Regions from separate parts of the Paenibacillus sp. FSL R7-0331 genome, predicted to be linked through region 2. Evidence: riboswitches for the same ligand, from Rfam matches in the RefSeq annotation. Region 2 holds a riboswitch; the other holds the start of a gene.

Region 1 (8,648 bases), 460 kb from region 2:
GCACGAACGAGGATACCGAAGTTGCCGTAAAAGGCTTTGACCCGGCCGATGGATTCCGGTCCGCCGTAGTTCAGCGAGTAGCTGCTGTCTTCATTCTGTACTACAGAAGGCTGCGGCAGGAACGGAATGAGAATCGACTTCACGCCGACAGGTCCGGCTCCCGGGCCGCCGCCGCCGTGCGGGGTGCTCATCGTTTTGTGCAGATTTAAGTGCACGACGTCGAAGCCCATGTCGCCCGGACGGGTAATGCCCATGATCGCATTGGAATTCGCTCCGTCATAATAGAGCAGGCCGCCGGCTTCATGAACGATCTCAGCAATCTCGACAATCTGCGTCTCGAACAGGCCGAGCGTACTCGGGTTAGTCAGCATCAGTGCAGCAGTGTCGCTGCCGACGGCAGCCTTCAGGGCATCAAGATCGACCATGCCTTTGGCGTTGGACGGGATCGTTACGGTATCCAGGCCCGCAGCTGCGGCGCTGGCCGGGTTAGTGCCGTGCGAGGAGTCCGGCACGATGACCTTCGTACGCTTCTCGCCGCGGCTCTCGTGGTAGGCGCGGATCATCATCAGGCCGGTCCATTCCCCGTGGGCACCGGCGGCAGGCTGGAGGGAGACGGCATCCATGCCGGTCAGAACAGCCAGATCTTTTTGCAGAGTATACATCAGTTCAAGTGCGCCTTGAATGCTTTCTTCCGGCTGGTACGGGTGAATCTTGGCCAGACCCGGGAAGCGGGCTACATCTTCATTAATCTTTGGATTGTATTTCATTGTACAGGAGCCTAGCGGGTAGAAGCCGTTATCGACACCGAAGTTGCGGCGGGAAAGGGCGGTGTAGTGGCGGATTACATCCACTTCAGACACTTCCGGCAGCAGCACTGGCTCACTGCGCAGCAGTCCGGCCGGTATCAGGGTATCAATCGCCTCATCCTCAGGAATATCGCATACAGGCAGGGAATAGGCTGAGCGGCCGGGACGGCTAAGCTCAAAAATCAGACTTTGTTCCGGTTTCATAAACAGCCCTCCAATAGCTTAGCGAATTGGTCGATTTCCGACTTGCTTCTTTTCTCCGTAACGGCAACCAGCATATGTCCGGCCAGCTCCGGATAATCACGGCCTAGATCATAGCCGCCAAGAAAGCCTTCTTTAACAAGCCTGGAATTAATTTCACTGACGCTGCTTCCTTCAGGAAGCTTCAGCACGAATTCATTGAAGAACGGTGCAGTGAATGCAGGCGCTGCACCTGTAAGCTCGCCGAGCTTGGCTGCGGCATAATGGCTCTTGCGGATATTCAACTCGCCGACCTCGCGCATGCCCTCTTTACCCATAACGGACAGGTACACGGAAGCGCAGAGCGCGAGGAGCGCCTGGTTGGAGCAGATGTTGGAGGTCGCTTTTTCACGGCGGATATGCTGTTCGCGGGCCTGCAGCGTTAGTACAAAGCCGCGTTTACCGTTACGGTCAACGGTCTGGCCGACAATCCTGCCCGGCATGCGGCGCATTAGCGGCTCCGCTACAGCAAAGAATCCGCAGGTAGGACCGCCAAGTGAAGCCGGAATGCCCAGCGGCTGCGCATCACCGACTACAATGTCGGCTCCGAGCTTGCCCGGTGTTTCCAGAACGCCCAGTGCCAGCGGGTTGGCGCTGACTACAAGCAGTCCTTTGACGGAGTGAATCAGCGGTTCGATTGTGCGGAGGTCCTCGATCGCTCCAAAGAAGTTCGGGGACTGTACCAGCACAGCTGCGGTATCCCCGTCAATTGCTTCAGCAAGCTTAGCCTGATCGGTTACGCCGTCTTTATAATCAATTTCCACGACCTCAAGCCCCCAGGCACCGGCTGATGTAGCCAGTACTTGCCGGGCTTCGGGGTGGACGGTACGGGAAACAATCAGTTTTTTGCGTTTGGTTGCGCCTGCTGCCAGAACAGCTGCTTCTGCGAAGGCAGTAGCGCCATCATACATACTGGCGTTGGCCACCTTCATGCCGGTAAGCTCACAGATGTAGGATTGAAACTCGAAAATCGCCTGCAGCTCGCCCTGGCTGATCTCCGGCTGATACGGGGTATAAGCCGTATAGAACTCCGAACGGGAAATCACATGGTTGATGACAACCGGGATATGGTGGTCATAGATTCCGGCGCCGAGGAAGCTGGCGTGGGTATCGAAGTGGGCGTTCTTGTCGGCCAATTCTTTCATATGGCGGAGCAAGGCATATTCATCCAAAGCCTCTGACATCGGCATGGTGCCCTGATAGCGTACAGATTGCGGAATATCGATAAACAGCTCCTCCATGGACTGAATCCCGACGGCTTCCATCATCTCCTGGCGGTCCTGCTCAGTCATGGGCAGATAGCGGTGCTTCATTGCGGCTTCACTCCCTGGCTTTTTTTATAAAACGGTGCTTTGACTACTGCAGCCTTAAGCTGCCTGCCGCGAATCTCCACATAAATTTCGGTGCCGATTTCACTGTAGGCTGCATCGAGCAGCGCAAGTCCGAGATTACGCTTCAGCGTCGGGGACTGAGTTCCGGTCGTTACCTCGCCGATCTTGACGCCGTCTGCGTAGACGGGATAGTGGGAACGCGGAATGCCGCGGTCAATCATCTCAAGCCCGACCAGACGGCGGGGCAGCCCGGCTTCCTTCTGCTTCACCAGCGCATCCTTGCCGATGAAGTCTGCTTTATCCAGCTTGACGAAGAACTGCACGCCGGCTTCCAGCGGAGTGATATCTGCCGACAGCTCCTGGCCGTACAGCGGCAGCTTGGCCTCGAAGCGGAGCGTGTCGCGTGCGCCCAGCCCGGCCGGCGTCAGGCCATGCGGAGCACCCGCTGCCAGCAGGCCGTTCCACAAGGCGGCGGCTGTATCCAATGAGGCGTACAGTTCAAAGCCGTCCTCACCAGTGTAGCCGGTACGGGAGAGCAGGACTTCAACGCCGCAGACCTCAGCGCGCTCAATGAAGTGGAAAGGCTTCAGTTCTGCAACAGGAGCGGAGGTGACTTCACGGAGGATTGTTTCCGCCAGCGGCCCTTGCAGTGCCAGCAGCAACGTATCATCAGAGACATTCTTCAGGCTCGCTCCGCTGAACTCAGCAGTGAGATGCTCCTGCAGCCACTGGAAGTCCTTATCGATGTTGGAGGCGTTGACGACAAGCATGTAGCGTTCTTCACCAAGACGGTAGACGAGCAGGTCATCCACAACTCCGCCGTCCGGATACAGCATCAGTGTATATTGAGCCGCACCGTCAGCCAGCCGGCTGACATCGTTGGTGGTCATTTTTTGCAGAAAAGCTTCCGAGCCGCTTCCGCTGACCATGAATTCCCCCATATGCGATACATCGAACAGTCCTGCCTGCTGGCGGACCGCCTCATGCTCCTTGACGATTCCAGTGAACTGCACCGGCAGCTCCCAGCCGCCAAAATCAATGCATCTGGCCTCCGCGTAAGCGGAGTAAAGCCCGAAAAACGGTGTTCTCTTCAAAGCATCCATGTACTCACTCCCCTGATCTGATTACACATAAGCATAGCGGCTGTCCCGTACCCGTCCGGGCCGGCGCCTGTTTGGATAGACAACAAAAAAAGGACAGAGCGGACGCTAAAAATACGCACTTGTGCGCAAAAATAGCCTTCCGCTCTGTCCTTTGTACCTGAGAGTTACCCTGCCGGGACCAAATCCCGCAGGTTTCCCCGTTGGTGATCAGTGCGCTGCAGATACAGGGACTGATGCTCTCCAGAGATGCGTCCGGCAAAGGTCCTTTTGCCTGAGAGATTCACCCGCTCGCGGGCTTACTCCTTCGGCGCTGTCTTCAGGAGACAGTCTCTCCCTATGCCATCATTCGCAAACCATATGATGTTCTGATGTCTCCATTAAACCGGGTATTGGACCCCGCGTCAACAAAAAAACGTCAAAAAGATGACAAAATTAAATTTCCTGTCAGTTATATTGACATTGCGCAAGCCGATATCTTAGTCTATAACTACATTTACAACACCAAATTCGGAAATGAGGCGCTTGAAATGAGTGAAGTGTTAGACAACCTGCGGTACAGTGAAGAGCATGAATGGGCTCAGCAGGGTGAAGGACGCGTAGTGCGGGTCGGGATTACGGATCATGCCCAGCATCTGCTCGGGGACATCGTGTTTGTAGAGTTTCCTGAGGTAGGAGCTGCTATTTCCGCCGGGGACAGCGTAGGCAGCATTGAGTCTGTAAAGACAGTTTCCGAATTATATTCACCCGTCTCGGGAAAGGTGACCCGGATTAATGATGCGCTGGAGGCCAGCCCGGAGCTGCTTAATGACGAGCCTTACAGCGGCGGCTGGATCTTTGAGCTTGAGCTTGACGGGGAGTACAGCGAGGCTGTTGCCGGACTGCTGGATGCGGCTGCTTACCGTGAATTAATCGGGGAATAACAGCTGGACAATTTGTGCAAATGAAAACAGGCACTCCTGCCTTCGCCAAGGTAGGGGTACCTGTGTAATATAGAGGCGGATTCCGTATGCGGCTTACATCATGCTGCGCGGAGTCCGTCTTTTTCTGATGCCTCTTAAACTATCCTTAATAAAAGTTGGGGGATTTGTTAATCTCCGGGTAAAGCTGCGGGACGATCCGCCATAACAAGCACAATAGCCCCATGCCAATTAGTGCAAATGAAATCAGGAGAAGAAGGAGCCTGATAGTACGCTTTGGAGGTGCGTTGACGCGCAACACAAAACGGTAGAGAAAGATAGGGTAGAACGGAAACAGCAGCACTGCAGACATACCTATACACAGAAAAAATCTTATCTCGCCAGGGGAGGATGGACTCATCTGAATTCAGGCTCCCTGTCAGCAAAGTTTGGCAGTCTTACATTCTGCTGATTTCTTGGCTGAGACGAATCCGTTATTCCTCTTCCTGCAGCTGCCGGAGCACAATCAGCTCAACCCGGCGGTTTCTCTGGCGTCCCTCAGCGGTAGTATTGTCGTAAGCGGGCCGGGTGTCGGCATAACCCGCATACTGGAAGGTTCCCGGGTCCAGCCCCTCACTGTCCAGAAAAAAGCGTAAAACCGAGAGTGCGCGTGCCCCCGACAGATCCCAGTTGTCATTATACTGTGAGCCGGCAGATACGGGGGTATTATCGGTGTGGCCTTCGATGCTGATCGATGCGCCTATGCCGCTGAATAACCCGGATAGCTGGCGGAGTGCCGGAAAAGCAGGCGGCTTCAGCTCTGCCCGGCCGACATCGAACAAAAAGCGGTCGCTGAGCGTAATGGCAATACCCTGCGGCTTGTCCGCCACAAAGATCTGGCCGCCGAGATTATTGTCCTCAACATAAGCTGTGATTACGTTCATAAGGGCGTTAAGCTTGGCTTCCTGTTCGCGGAAAGCGAGCTCGCGCGCAGACGGCGGCTCATTCCCGTCCTGTTCTTCTGCGGCTGGTGTTCCGCCGGAGCCGCTGCCTGCATTGCCTGTTCCGCCGTTTACGGAATCATCGGTCCCGCCCGTGCTGCTTCCTCCGTTTTGCCCTCCGGCAGCAGGGGGGGCTTGAATTCCGTTCTCTCCATCCAGAACACCGCTTCCCCCATCCAGCACAGGGTTCCCGCTACGGAACGTTTCAGACAGGGAGCCCGTTACTATCCTGTACTTCTCGGTATCGAGACTGCTCATCGCATACATGACGACGAAAAAAATCAGCAGCAGCGTAATCAGATCCGCATAGGTAATCATCCAGCGGTCCCGGGGCTCGTGCTGTCCATCACTCTTGCGGCTGCGCCGGGTCCGTTGCTTCATGACAGGCCTCTGAAGGATCTCTCTATATCCGGTGAATCAGCGATAAAAGAGCTCAGCTTCTTGCGCACCAGATGCGGAGGATCCCCGTTCTGCAGGGACAGTATGCCGACCAGCAGCATCTCCATGCTGCTTAGCTCAGTCTGTGCACGGGATTTGATTTTGGAGGCGATGGGTAAAAAGATTAGATTGGCGCTGGCTACACCATACAAGGTCGCGGTAAAGGCGACAGCAATGGATGAACCAAGGCCTGACGGATCAGAAAGATTACTGAGCACATGAATAAGTCCCATGACGGTTCCGATAATCCCCATGGTCGGGGCGTATCCTCCGGCAGCCTCGAAAATTTTGGCATAGCCTTCATATTTCAGTTCTTTGGCATCCATATCCAGCTCCAGAATCTGGCGTACCTGGTCCGGATCAGTACCGTCGACGATGAGCAGCAGCCCTTCACGGGTAAAAGGGTCGGGATGCTCCTCTGCCTGCTTTTCCAGTGCAAGCACACCGCCTCTGCGCGTAATAGCCGCCATCGAGATCAGTTCCTGGGCTTTATCCAAATCTGTGTCAGGCTGTCTGCCAAAAGCAAGGCGCAGCGCAGCGGGTACAGAGCGCAGCTTGGAAGCGGGGAAGCTAATCAGCACCGCAGCGAGCGTGCCTCCGAATACAATAAGGGCGGCGTTTGGCTGAAGCAGTCCCGGCAGCGTGCCGCCTTCCCGGAAAAAACCGCCGATAAGCGCGGCCAGCCCGGTCAGGAGGCCGATAATTGAGGTGATATCCATAGACCAGTCTCCTTAGATTTCTATATATTATGGTTTGCATCCATGTAGGCAACACTGTATAATAAACGGGAACACGCATTCTTATCTTCCATATTTTTTATACCGTATGGGATCAGCGCATTCAGACCACAATTAGTGGTATATTAATATATTTTAGACGATAGAGGGGAGACGGGCAAATGAGTGATATTGTCGTCAGTACGCAGACTTTTAAACTGGAGTCCGAGTATACACCCCAGGGCGATCAGCCTCATGCCATAGAAGAATTATTGAACGGCATCCGGCAGGGTAAGAGACACCAGACGCTGCTGGGAGCAACGGGTACAGGCAAGACCTTTACCATTGCACAAATGATATCCAAGCTTAACCGTCCTACACTGGTTATTGCGCACAACAAGACGCTTGCTGCACAGCTGGCCAGTGAGTTCAAGGAGTTTTTTCCAAGCAATTCCGTCGATTACTTCGTCAGTTACTACGATTACTATCAGCCTGAAGCCTACATTCCCTCCTCCGACACTTACATCGAGAAAGATTCCAGCATTAATGAAGAGATAGATAAGCTGCGCCACTCGGCAACGAGCTCACTGTTTGAACGGCGTGATGTTATTATTGTGGCGAGCGTATCGTGTATTTATGGTCTCGGATCGCCGCAGGAATACGGTAGCCTCTTGCTCTCTTTACGTGTCGGAATGGAGAAGCCGCGCAATCAGATTCTGAGCCGGCTGGTGGATATCCAGTATCAGCGCAATGATCTTAACTTTGTGCGGGGTACCTTCCGTGTACGCGGTGATGTGGTCGAAATCTTCCCGGCCTCCCAGGGGGAGCACGCCATCCGGGTTGAACTGTTCGGTGATGAGATTGAGCGGATTACAGAAATTGATGTGCTGACCGGAGAGCTGATCGGCGAGCGCGATCATATTGCGATTTTTCCGGCCTCTCACTTTGTTACCCAGGAAGAGACCATGCGAGTCGCAGTAGTCAATATTGAACGTGAGCTTGAGGAGCGGCTGGCCGTTCTGCGTGATGCAGGCAAGCTGCTCGAGGCACAGCGCCTGGAGCAGCGGACACGCTATGATATCGAGATGATGAAGGAGGTCGGCTTCTGTTCGGGGATCGAGAACTATTCCGGACCGCTGACCTTCCGGGAGCCCGGGGCTACTCCTTACACGCTGATGGATTACTTCCCGGATGACATGCTGATTGTCATCGACGAGTCGCATGTTACGCTGCCTCAGATCCGGGCCATGTATAACGGTGACCGGGCGCGCAAGACGGTGCTGGTTGAGCACGGCTTCCGCCTCCCGTCTGCACTGGATAACCGTCCGCTGCAGTTCGAGGAGTTCGAAGACAAGGTGAACCAGATTGTCTATGTCTCAGCGACACCGGGACCCTACGAGATGGAGCACTGCGAAACAATGGTGCAGCAGATCATCCGGCCTACCGGCCTGCTTGATCCGATTATCGAGGTGCGCCCGACAGAAGGGCAGATTGATGATCTGATTAATGAGATCCGTGAACGTGTAGCACGGGACGAACGGGTATTGGTGACCACACTGACCAAGAAAATGTCAGAGGATCTGACGGATTACTTTAAAGAAATCGGCATCAAGGTCCGTTATATGCACTCTGATATCAAGACGCTTGAGCGGATGGCGATTCTGCGGGATCTCCGGCTCGGTACGTTCCATGTCCTTGTGGGTATTAACTTGTTAAGAGAGGGTCTTGATCTTCCAGAAGTATCTCTGGTTACTATACTGGATGCTGACAAGGAGGGCTTCCTGCGTTCTGAGCGCTCACTGATCCAGACGATCGGACGTGCCGCCCGTAACTCAGAAGGACGGGTCATCATGTATGGCGACCGGATTACCGACTCAATGGAGAAGGCGATTAGCGAAACCGAACGCCGCCGGGCGATTCAGATTGCTTATAACGAGCAGCACGGGATTACACCGACGACAATCAACAAGAAGATCCGCGAAATCATCGAAGCCACTAAGGTGGCCGAGTCCAAAGCCGATTATCTCACTGGTGCTGGCGGCAAGCTGAATAAGAAAGACAAGCAGAGCCTGATGCAGCGTCTGGAGGCCGAGATGAAGGACGCCGCCAAGAACCTG
Region 2 (8,648 bases):
ATCGAGACGTTTGAGCAGCGGGGCATTGATATTATGGCGGTTCCCGGCGTACTGCTGAAGGGTCATGGACCATTCACCTGGGGCAAGGATGCCCATTCCGCTGTTATGAACAGTGTGGTGCTGGAGGAAGTGGCTAAGATGAACCATTTTGCCCGTGAGCTGAATCATTTCGCCGAGGAGCTGCCGCAGCGGATTCTGGATAAGCACTATCTGCGCAAGCACGGCAAGGACGCTTACTACGGCCAGAAGTAATATTGGGTACAGATTAGCCTACTATTACAATTTAAGAGAAGAGGATGAATATAAATGACAACAGTTAGTGACAAGCAGTTCTGGTTCGTTGTTGGATCGCAGCATCTGTATGGAGAAGTGGCTCTGGGAGAAGTTAAAGCCCACGCCCAGGAAATGGTAGATGCACTGAATAACAGCGGCGTTCTGCCTTACCCGCTTGTATTGCAGGATCTGGCAGTCAGCGCGGACAAAATCACCACCATCATGAAGGAAGTCAACTACCGTGACGAGGTTGCCGGTGTAATCACCTGGATGCATACCTTCTCCCCGGCCAAAATGTGGATCCGCGGCACCAATCTGCTGCAGAAGCCTCTTCTTCACCTGGCTACCCAGTACAATGAGAGCATTCCTTGGGCAACCATCGACATGGATTTCATGAACCTGAACCAGGCTGCCCATGGTGACCGTGAGTACGGCTTCATCAATGCCCGCCTGAACAAACAGAACAAAGTGGTTGTAGGCTACTGGCAGCGCCCTAATGTCCAGAAGCAGATTGCCGAGTGGATGGACGTAGCGGTTGCTTACAACGAAAGCTTCAACATCAAGGTTGCCCGTTTCGGCGACAACATGCGCAATGTGGGGGTTACTGAAGGCGATAAAGTAGAAGCTCAGATCCAGTTCGGCTGGACTGTTGACTACTTCGGTATCGGCGATCTGGTTGCTTATGTAAACGAAGTAACGGAAGAAGAGATCAACGCCCTGTTCGCTGAATATGCAGAGCAGTACGATTTCGATTACGGCAACTACAGCAAGGAAGCATGGGAAGCGAGCGTTAAGGTTCAGGCCAGCTACGAAATTGCCCTGAAGCGTTTCCTGGATAACGGCGGCTACAATGCGTTCACATCTAACTTTGAAGACCTGCACGGCATGAAGCAGCTTCCGGGTCTGGCGGTGCAACGCCTGATGGCTCAAGGCTACGGCTTCGCCGGCGAAGGCGACTGGAAGACCGCTGCCCTTGACCGCCTGCTGAAGGTTATGGCCCACAACGTGAACACCGGCTTTATGGAAGACTACACGTATGAGATGGCAGAAGGCAAGGAAGCCATTCTGCAGTCCCACATGCTTGAGGTTGATCCAAGCCTGGCAAGCAGCAAGCCTAAGGTGCTGGTATCGCCGCTGGGTATCGGCGACCGTGAAGATCCGGCCCGCCTTGTATTTGACGGCAAAGCAGGCGAAGGCGTTGTTGTCTCGATGGCAGACTTCGGCACACACTACAAGCTGCTGATCAATGAAGTGGAAGCCTTCGAGCCTGAGGTTGCGGCTCCTAACCTTCCGGTAGCCCGTGTGCTGTGGAAGGTTAAGCCTAACTTCCAGGACGGAGTGAAGGCCTGGATCGAGAACGGCGGCGGTCACCACACCGTGGTTTCCCTGAACCTGACTACAGACCAGATCGTCAGCTACGCTAAGCTTGTAGGCTTGGAATATGTAATCATCAAATAAAGGTATAGTAGCGGGGAGCGGGTAAGCGGTGGCTTACCTGCTTTTTTTTTGCGGTTTTAGGTTTGACACCTTCTATTCCCGGTGATAAGATACGGCTAATTAACGATAAGGAGGCTTGCGGACTATGATCTATTTCATACGTTTAAGATGAGTACCCGGAAGAGCTTGTTTCACCGGTAAGGTGGGCTTTTTTGAGTTGCTTGTTTTATTACGTATGGGACATAGACCGCGAACCGCACGGTTATATGGCAGAGCCTTATTTGGCTATGCCCTGTTCTGATACGTAAAGCAAGCAGACTCAAGCCCACTGGACTTGGGTCTGTTTTTTTGATTATCGGCAAATTGACAAGAGAAATTATTTTATTTTTGGGAGGCTGCAATTTATGAATCATATGCACTGGAAGAGGACATTTGCCTTCATCTTCAGCGGTCAGATCTTCTCGATTCTGACTTCATCGATGGTGCAGTTCTCGATTATCTGGCATTTAACCGAAACGACAGGATCAGCCTCTGTACTGATGGTTGCCGGACTTGTCGGCTTCCTGCCGCAGGCCATCCTGGGGCCGTTTATCGGTGTGCTGCTGGACCGCTGGAACCGCAAGCTGACCATGATCATCTCAGACAGTCTGATTGCTGTAACCAGCCTGGCCCTGGGCGCTTATTACCTGTGGGGTGATCCGGGCCTGTGGGTCGTGTATGTCGTCCTGTTCATCCGCTCCGTGGCCTCCTCATTCCATGCGCCGTCGTTCCAGGCGGCCGTCCCGCTGATCGCCCCGGAGGACCAGTTAACCCGGGTAGCAGGCTGGCAGCAGATGGTCTTCTCCGCTTCCAGCATCCTGGGACCGGCGCTGGGGATTGCCGTATACTCGGCTACATCGCTGGGAACAGTGCTCCTGCTTGATGTGGCAGGTGCGCTGATTGCCAACGTCATGCTGCTGATGGTAAAGATCCATCAGCCGAAACCGGAGGCGGTGCAGGCACCATCCTTCCGGCAGGAGTTCATTCTCGGCTGGCGGACCTTTGTTTCCGTAAAGCCGATCGTGTTCATTACAATCGCCATGGCCGGCTTCAGTGTTGTCTTTATGCCGCTGGCCATGCTGTTCCCGCTGATGACGCTGGAGCACTTTGGCCGGGGCGGATACAGCGCGAGTGTTATAGAGGCGGTATTCGGCATTGGCATGATCCTGGGTGGCGTACTGCTGTCGGTATTGTCCTCCAAGTGGCGTGACTCCACCTATATGAGCGTAAGCCTTGTTATTATCGGCCTGACCTGCCTGCTTAGCGGAGTAGTCGGCAGCGGGGCCTTCGTAGCCTTTGCTGTGCTGTCCTTCCTCATGGGCGCTGCTGCGCCGCTGTTCAACGGCCCCTATATGGCGATGATTCAGAAGGCTTATGAGCCGGAAACGTTAGGGCGGGTCATTTCGCTCGTTTCCAGCATCGGGATGCTGTCTTCTCCAATCGGGCTGGCCCTGGCCGGACCGGTTGCTGAGCGGTACGGGGTGCAGGTATGGTTTTTCTGGTCGGGCATCGTTGTAGCGCTGATCGGTATCATTGTTTTTCTTAAGTTTTACGGAAAGGCTGAGGAGGAGCAGGTACAGGGTTAGGCGCACGTAAGTATAAAATTGGAAATGAGACTTTTTTCACAGCTCTAATACTCACACCGCGAGTAATATGTTAGAATATCAGAATGCATTAACGCTTCACCAACTTAATACACTACAGGCTATGAATGCTATGGATCACACTATAGCAGGAGCAGCTTCTGGAGAGACTGCGGGCTACCGCAGCGCCGAAGGGTTCACAATCTCAGGCAAAAGGACAGAAGAGTACTGAATATTTATCTGCCTTGCGGGCTGCTGCCTGCAGGGCGGATAGTGTTTGATATTCTTATGAGCCGGGAGATTGGATGATCATATCCAGTCTCTTTTTTTATTGGCAGCAGCAGGCTGTAATCATAAGGGGGAAACAGGCATGGCAGAGTTAAAGAGAGAGCTGGCTAACCGGCACGTTCAGTTAATCGCAATTGGAGGAACCATTGGCACAGGATTATTCCTGGGATCAGGACGGGCTATTGAAAAAGCAGGTCCGTCGATTATGTTCACTTACCTGATTGTGGGGATCGCTGTATTTTTTGTGATGAGGGCACTGGGGGAGCTGCTGCTGTCCAAGGCGGGATACCAGTCCTTTACGGATATAGCTGAGGATTATTTGGGGCCGAAGGCTGCTTTTGTTACAGGCTGGACGTACTGGTTCTGCTGGATTATGACGGCGATGGCCGATGTCATTGCGGTCGGTGTCTATGTACAATACTGGTTTGATATCCCGCAGTGGATACCTGCCGTTATCTGCTTAATTATTCTGCTGGGACTTAATCTGCTGACCGTCAAAAGCTTCGGCGAGCTGGAATTCTGGTTCGCACTGATCAAGGTAGTTACGATCCTTGCCCTGATCGGGCTTGGGATTGTCCTGCTCGTCATGGGCTTCAAAACAGATGCAGGAACGGTAACGGTCCGCAACCTGTGGCAGCACGGCGGGGTATTCCCGAACGGCATCACAGGCTTCCTGTTCTCCTTCCAGATGGTCGTATTTGCTTATGTCGGTGTAGAGCTCGTAGGGGTGTCGGCGGCAGAAACCGCTGATCCTGAGAAAAATATCCCGTCAGCAATTAACAAAATCCCGCTGCGGATTCTGTTCTTCTACGTTGGCGCGCTGTTCGTTCTGCTGTGCGTTAACCCGTGGACCCAGCTCAGCCCGGCGGAGAGTCCGTTTGTAAGAACCTTTAGCCTCGTGGGTATTCCGATTGCTGCCGGGATTATCAATTTTGTCGTGCTGACCTCAGCCGCATCGGCCTGCAACAGCGGGATGTTCTCGACCAGCCGGATTCTCTACAATCTGAGCCGCAAGGATCAGGCCTCTGCCCGGTTCGGCAAGCTGAACAAAAATCATGTGCCGGCCCATTCGCTGTTCATTTCTACACTGGTTGTTTCAGCCGGTGCGCTGCTGAGCAAGCTGGTTCCGGAGCAGGCCTTCGGCATTGTAACCACGGTCAGCGCCATTTGCTTCATTTGGGTCTGGGGCGTCGTACTGGTATGCCACATCAAATACAAGCGGAACCGGCCGGACCTGCAGGCTGCCTCCAAGTTTAAGGCACCGTTTACTCCGGCCGTTAACTACATTGTTCTGGCGCTGTTCGCGGCGATCCTGATCATTATGCTGATTGCCGAGGAGACCCGTCCGGCGCTGCTGTTCACTCCGGTCTGGTTCATTTTGCTATTCGTCCTGTATTCGGTGAGAAGCAGGAAGCAGAAGAGCCGCGGGGAGACCGGAATTAATACGGAGGCGGGGCATCAGCTCTAGCTATAAATCGGAACACAAATAAAAGCACTCCCTAACCGGGGTGCTTTTATTTGTAGTGAGTCCTGTGTATCCGCTAAAGCCTGTCTGTTAAGAAACAGGTACATAACCGGCATGATAGCGGCCCTTGGGTACGATCATCGGGGAGCCGGCAACCGGGTCCTTGATTACTGCACAGTCCAGTCCGAAGATGTCCTTAACCAGGGTGCTCGTAATCACTGTATCCGGCGTGCCTTCAGCGACCAGCTTGCCTGAATGAAGGGCAAAGATATGGTCGGCATACCGGGCCGACAGGTTAATATCATGCAGCACCATGACGATGGTAGTGCCGTGCTTGCGATTCAGATCGGTTAGCAGGTCCAGAATCTCTACCTGGTAGGTGATGTCGAGGAACGTTGTCGGTTCATCAAGGAACAGGATATCGGTCTGCTGCGCCAGTGCCATGGCAATCCAGACGCGCTGGCGCTGGCCGCCGGACAGCTCATCAATATGATGATTGGCGAACTCGGTAATTTTCATAATCTCCATCGCTTCGGCAACGGCTTCATAGTCCTTTTTGCTCCAGCTGCCGAAAAGCGACTGGTGCGGAAATCTGCCCCGGCCGACCAGATCAGCTACGGAAATCCCCTCCGGAACAATCGGCGACTGCGGCAGCATTCCGACCGTGCGGGCAAGGGGCTTCGAGGCGATTTTGGCAAGAGGCTTTCCGTCGATCGTTATGGTGCCGGAGGAAGGCTTGATCAGCCGGGCCATCGTTTTCAGGAGCGTGGACTTGCCGCAGCCGTTCGAGCCGATAATGACGCTGATCTTGCTGCTTGGCAGCACAAGGCTGACATCCTGGATAACCGTTTTATTCTCATAGCCTGCTACGAGGCGTTCGACTTGAAAAGTATGCGCCTGATTCATTATAATTCTCCCTTCCGGTTCATCTGGATCAGCAGGTATATCAGATACGGCGCTCCGAGCAGCCCGGTGATTACGCCTACCGGGAAACGGGTCACGAAGGCGAATTGGCCGATCAGATCTGCCGCCAGAACCAGAACAACGCCAACCAGTCCTGAAGGGATAATACCGGAGAAGCCTGCTCCGGTTAGTCTTTTGGCGATCGGTCCTGAAAGGAAGGACACAAAGGCAATCGGACCTGTTGTTGCGGTGGCGATAGCAATCATGCAGACAGAGCCGACAATCAGCAGAATCCGGGTTTTGTCCGTATGTACACCCAGTGAAGATGCAGATTGCTCCCCGAGCTCCAGGATATCAAGATGCTTGCCCAGCAGAATGAGGACAGGCGCACAGATTATTACTGTAATTACCAGCGGCGGCAGCTCGCTCATCTGCGAGCCGTTAAGGCTGCCGGTAAGCCAGCGGATGGCGGTCGGAACATCCTTTTCCGAGCTGATCAGCAGCAGATAGGAGATTATGGCATCCAGCATCGCCTGCACACCAATACCAACAAGGATCAGACGCCCGATAGAAAAGGTTCTACCTCTGGACAGGATATAGATCAGAATGACAGTAGCCAGACCGGCAAGGACTGCAGCCAGAGAGACGACAGCTCCGCCGGCATGAAGGATAACAATACAGAACACAGCCGCCGCGCTGGAGCCGGAGGTAATCCCGATAACATTCGGGTTAGCCAAGGGGTTACGGAGCATGGTCTGGAAGGTGTAGCCGGCAACGCCAAAAGCAAACCCGGCAAACAGGCCGGCCAGCATCCGCGGCAGACGGATTGTACTCACAGCAAAGGAGACTCCCTTGATCTGCTCTCCCGAAAGAGCCCGGATTACCTCCGAAAGCGGATAGATGGTATTGCCGAGCAGCAGCATAGCTATACAGAGCGCACAGGCAAGGAAGGCCAAGAGGCCGGTAACCAGTACCCAGCGTCGGCGTCTTTGCCGCCTTCCGGCCATGATAAATTGGGTTGAAGGAAGATGATTTGTCATAAGGACCGCACTTTCGATCTCATAGCTAATATGATTAATATCGGTGCTCCGATGAACGCTGTTACAACACCGACTTCAAGCTCTCCCGGGCTGCCCAGCAGCCTGCCGCCAATATCAGCCACAGTTAGAATAATAGCTCCGGCTATAGCGGACATGGGAATGACAAAACGCAGATCGGGGCCTAGAATAAGCCTGATAACATGAGTGGATAAGAGTCCGATGAAACCGATCGGGCCTGCAAGTGCCGTTGTTGCACCGCAGAGGAGAACCCCGGCGAGAGCGGCGGTAAACCGCAGAAAGCCTGTCTTGACACCGAGTCCGGTGGCGACATCATCGCCCAGGGCCAGCGCGTTCAGCGCAGGCGCTGTCAGTATGGCAATCAGCATGCCGGCGATCAGAAAAGGGATGAAGGTGGAGATGTTATCCCAGCTTCCCGAACCGACGCTGCCTACCTGCCAGAACCTGAATTTATCCATGACATAGGAACGCGGAATCATGATGGCAGTGACGAGAGAAGAAAGGGCTGCACTCGTCGCAGCACCCGCCAGAACGAGCTTAATGGGGGTGGCTCCGCCACGCCCCATTGAACCTATTCCGAATACGAATACTGCGGTAAGCGCAGCTCCGGCCAAAGCCAGCCAAATGAATTGGCTGGCTGAGCTTATGTTTAGAAAGGCAATTCCGCACACTACGAATAAGGCAGCGCCGGTATTGACTCCCAGTATACTCGGGTCCGCAATAGGATTGCGGGTGACCGATTGCATAAGCGCCCCGGATACGCCGAGCGCTGCACCGCACATTATGCTGAATACTGTCCGGGATATCCGCTTGCGGACTACGTTGGCTCCGAAGGACTGCACGTCCGGATGAAATAAACCGTCGAGCAGCTCTCTTAAGCTGGTCACCCGCGAGCCCAAGGCCAGCGAGGCGACAATGCATAAGCCAAGCAGGATGAAGCAGATGATCAGGACCAGCGTGAAATTCCGCGGGGTATGCAGGGCTGGCTTTTTATATTCAGAAGTCTCAGAACTATTCATTTATCTTGTCGATAGCTCCGCCGATCAGCTTGAGATATTCATCGATAGTGTAGGCAATAGGCAGCGGGTTAGGCGTTCCGGCAGCAACAAGCGGTGTATCGCTGTCGATGAAAGCAACTGAACCGCGCTCAATCGCAGGGATTTTGCCCAGCAGGGAATCTGCCTGGAGAGCCTTCAGTAGTTCGTCATTGCCATATCCGATAATCAAATCTGCATCGTTGAGTGCTTCTACGTTCTCGGCGCTCAGGCTCAGAGAGTAGCTTGTCGGATCTGTAATCTGGCTGGTGATGCTTTCCGGATATTCCATTCCCAGCTCATACAGGAAGGAGACGCGGGAATCAATTGGCGCATAGATATGCAGCTTGGACAGGTCGTCAGCGGAGAAGTTAACCCATACGACTTTTTTGCCGGCAATTTGCGGATAGGCAGTCAGCTTTTCTTTTACCAAGTCCTCGGTGTCCTTGATCAACTGCTCGCCTTCGGCCTTCATGCCCATGCCTTCAGCAATCAGGTTAACCTGCTCACGCCATGTGGTGGTCCAAGGGGAAACCGGGTAAGCGACCACCGGAGCGATCTGGCTCAG

What was found. A riboswitch is a leader RNA that binds a small molecule or an ion and turns the genes downstream of it on or off. The one in region 2 is predicted to bind glycine.
Region 1: it holds a riboswitch for glycine, as region 2 does, so the genes downstream of both, gcvT (glycine cleavage system aminomethyltransferase GcvT) here and R70331_RS29720 (amino acid permease) in region 2, are expected to answer to the same signal.

The regions. Positions count from the first base shown of each region.
Region 1 covers NZ_CP009284.1:6,361,651-6,370,298, reverse strand. The annotation lists gene gcvPB (aminomethyl-transferring glycine dehydrogenase subunit GcvPB) at 1-1,010, opposite strand, end outside; gene gcvPA (aminomethyl-transferring glycine dehydrogenase subunit GcvPA) at 1,007-2,359, opposite strand; gene gcvT (glycine cleavage system aminomethyltransferase GcvT) at 2,356-3,480, opposite strand; glycine riboswitch at 3,730-3,826, opposite strand; gene gcvH (glycine cleavage system protein GcvH) at 4,008-4,400, shown strand; gene R70331_RS27830 (OmpA/MotB family protein) at 4,871-5,758, opposite strand; gene R70331_RS27825 (flagellar motor protein) at 5,755-6,534, opposite strand; gene uvrB (excinuclease ABC subunit UvrB) at 6,714-8,648, shown strand, end outside.
Region 2 covers NZ_CP009284.1:6,824,378-6,833,025, reverse strand. The annotation lists gene R70331_RS29735 (L-ribulose-5-phosphate 4-epimerase) at 1-252, shown strand, start outside; gene araA (L-arabinose isomerase) at 307-1,731, shown strand; gene R70331_RS29725 (MFS transporter) at 2,115-3,335, shown strand; glycine riboswitch at 3,484-3,563, shown strand; gene R70331_RS29720 (amino acid permease) at 3,703-5,088, shown strand; gene R70331_RS29715 (ABC transporter ATP-binding protein) at 5,176-5,991, opposite strand; gene R70331_RS29710 (FecCD family ABC transporter permease) at 5,991-7,028, opposite strand; gene R70331_RS29705 (FecCD family ABC transporter permease) at 7,025-8,065, opposite strand; gene R70331_RS29700 (iron-siderophore ABC transporter substrate-binding protein) at 8,058-8,648, opposite strand, start outside.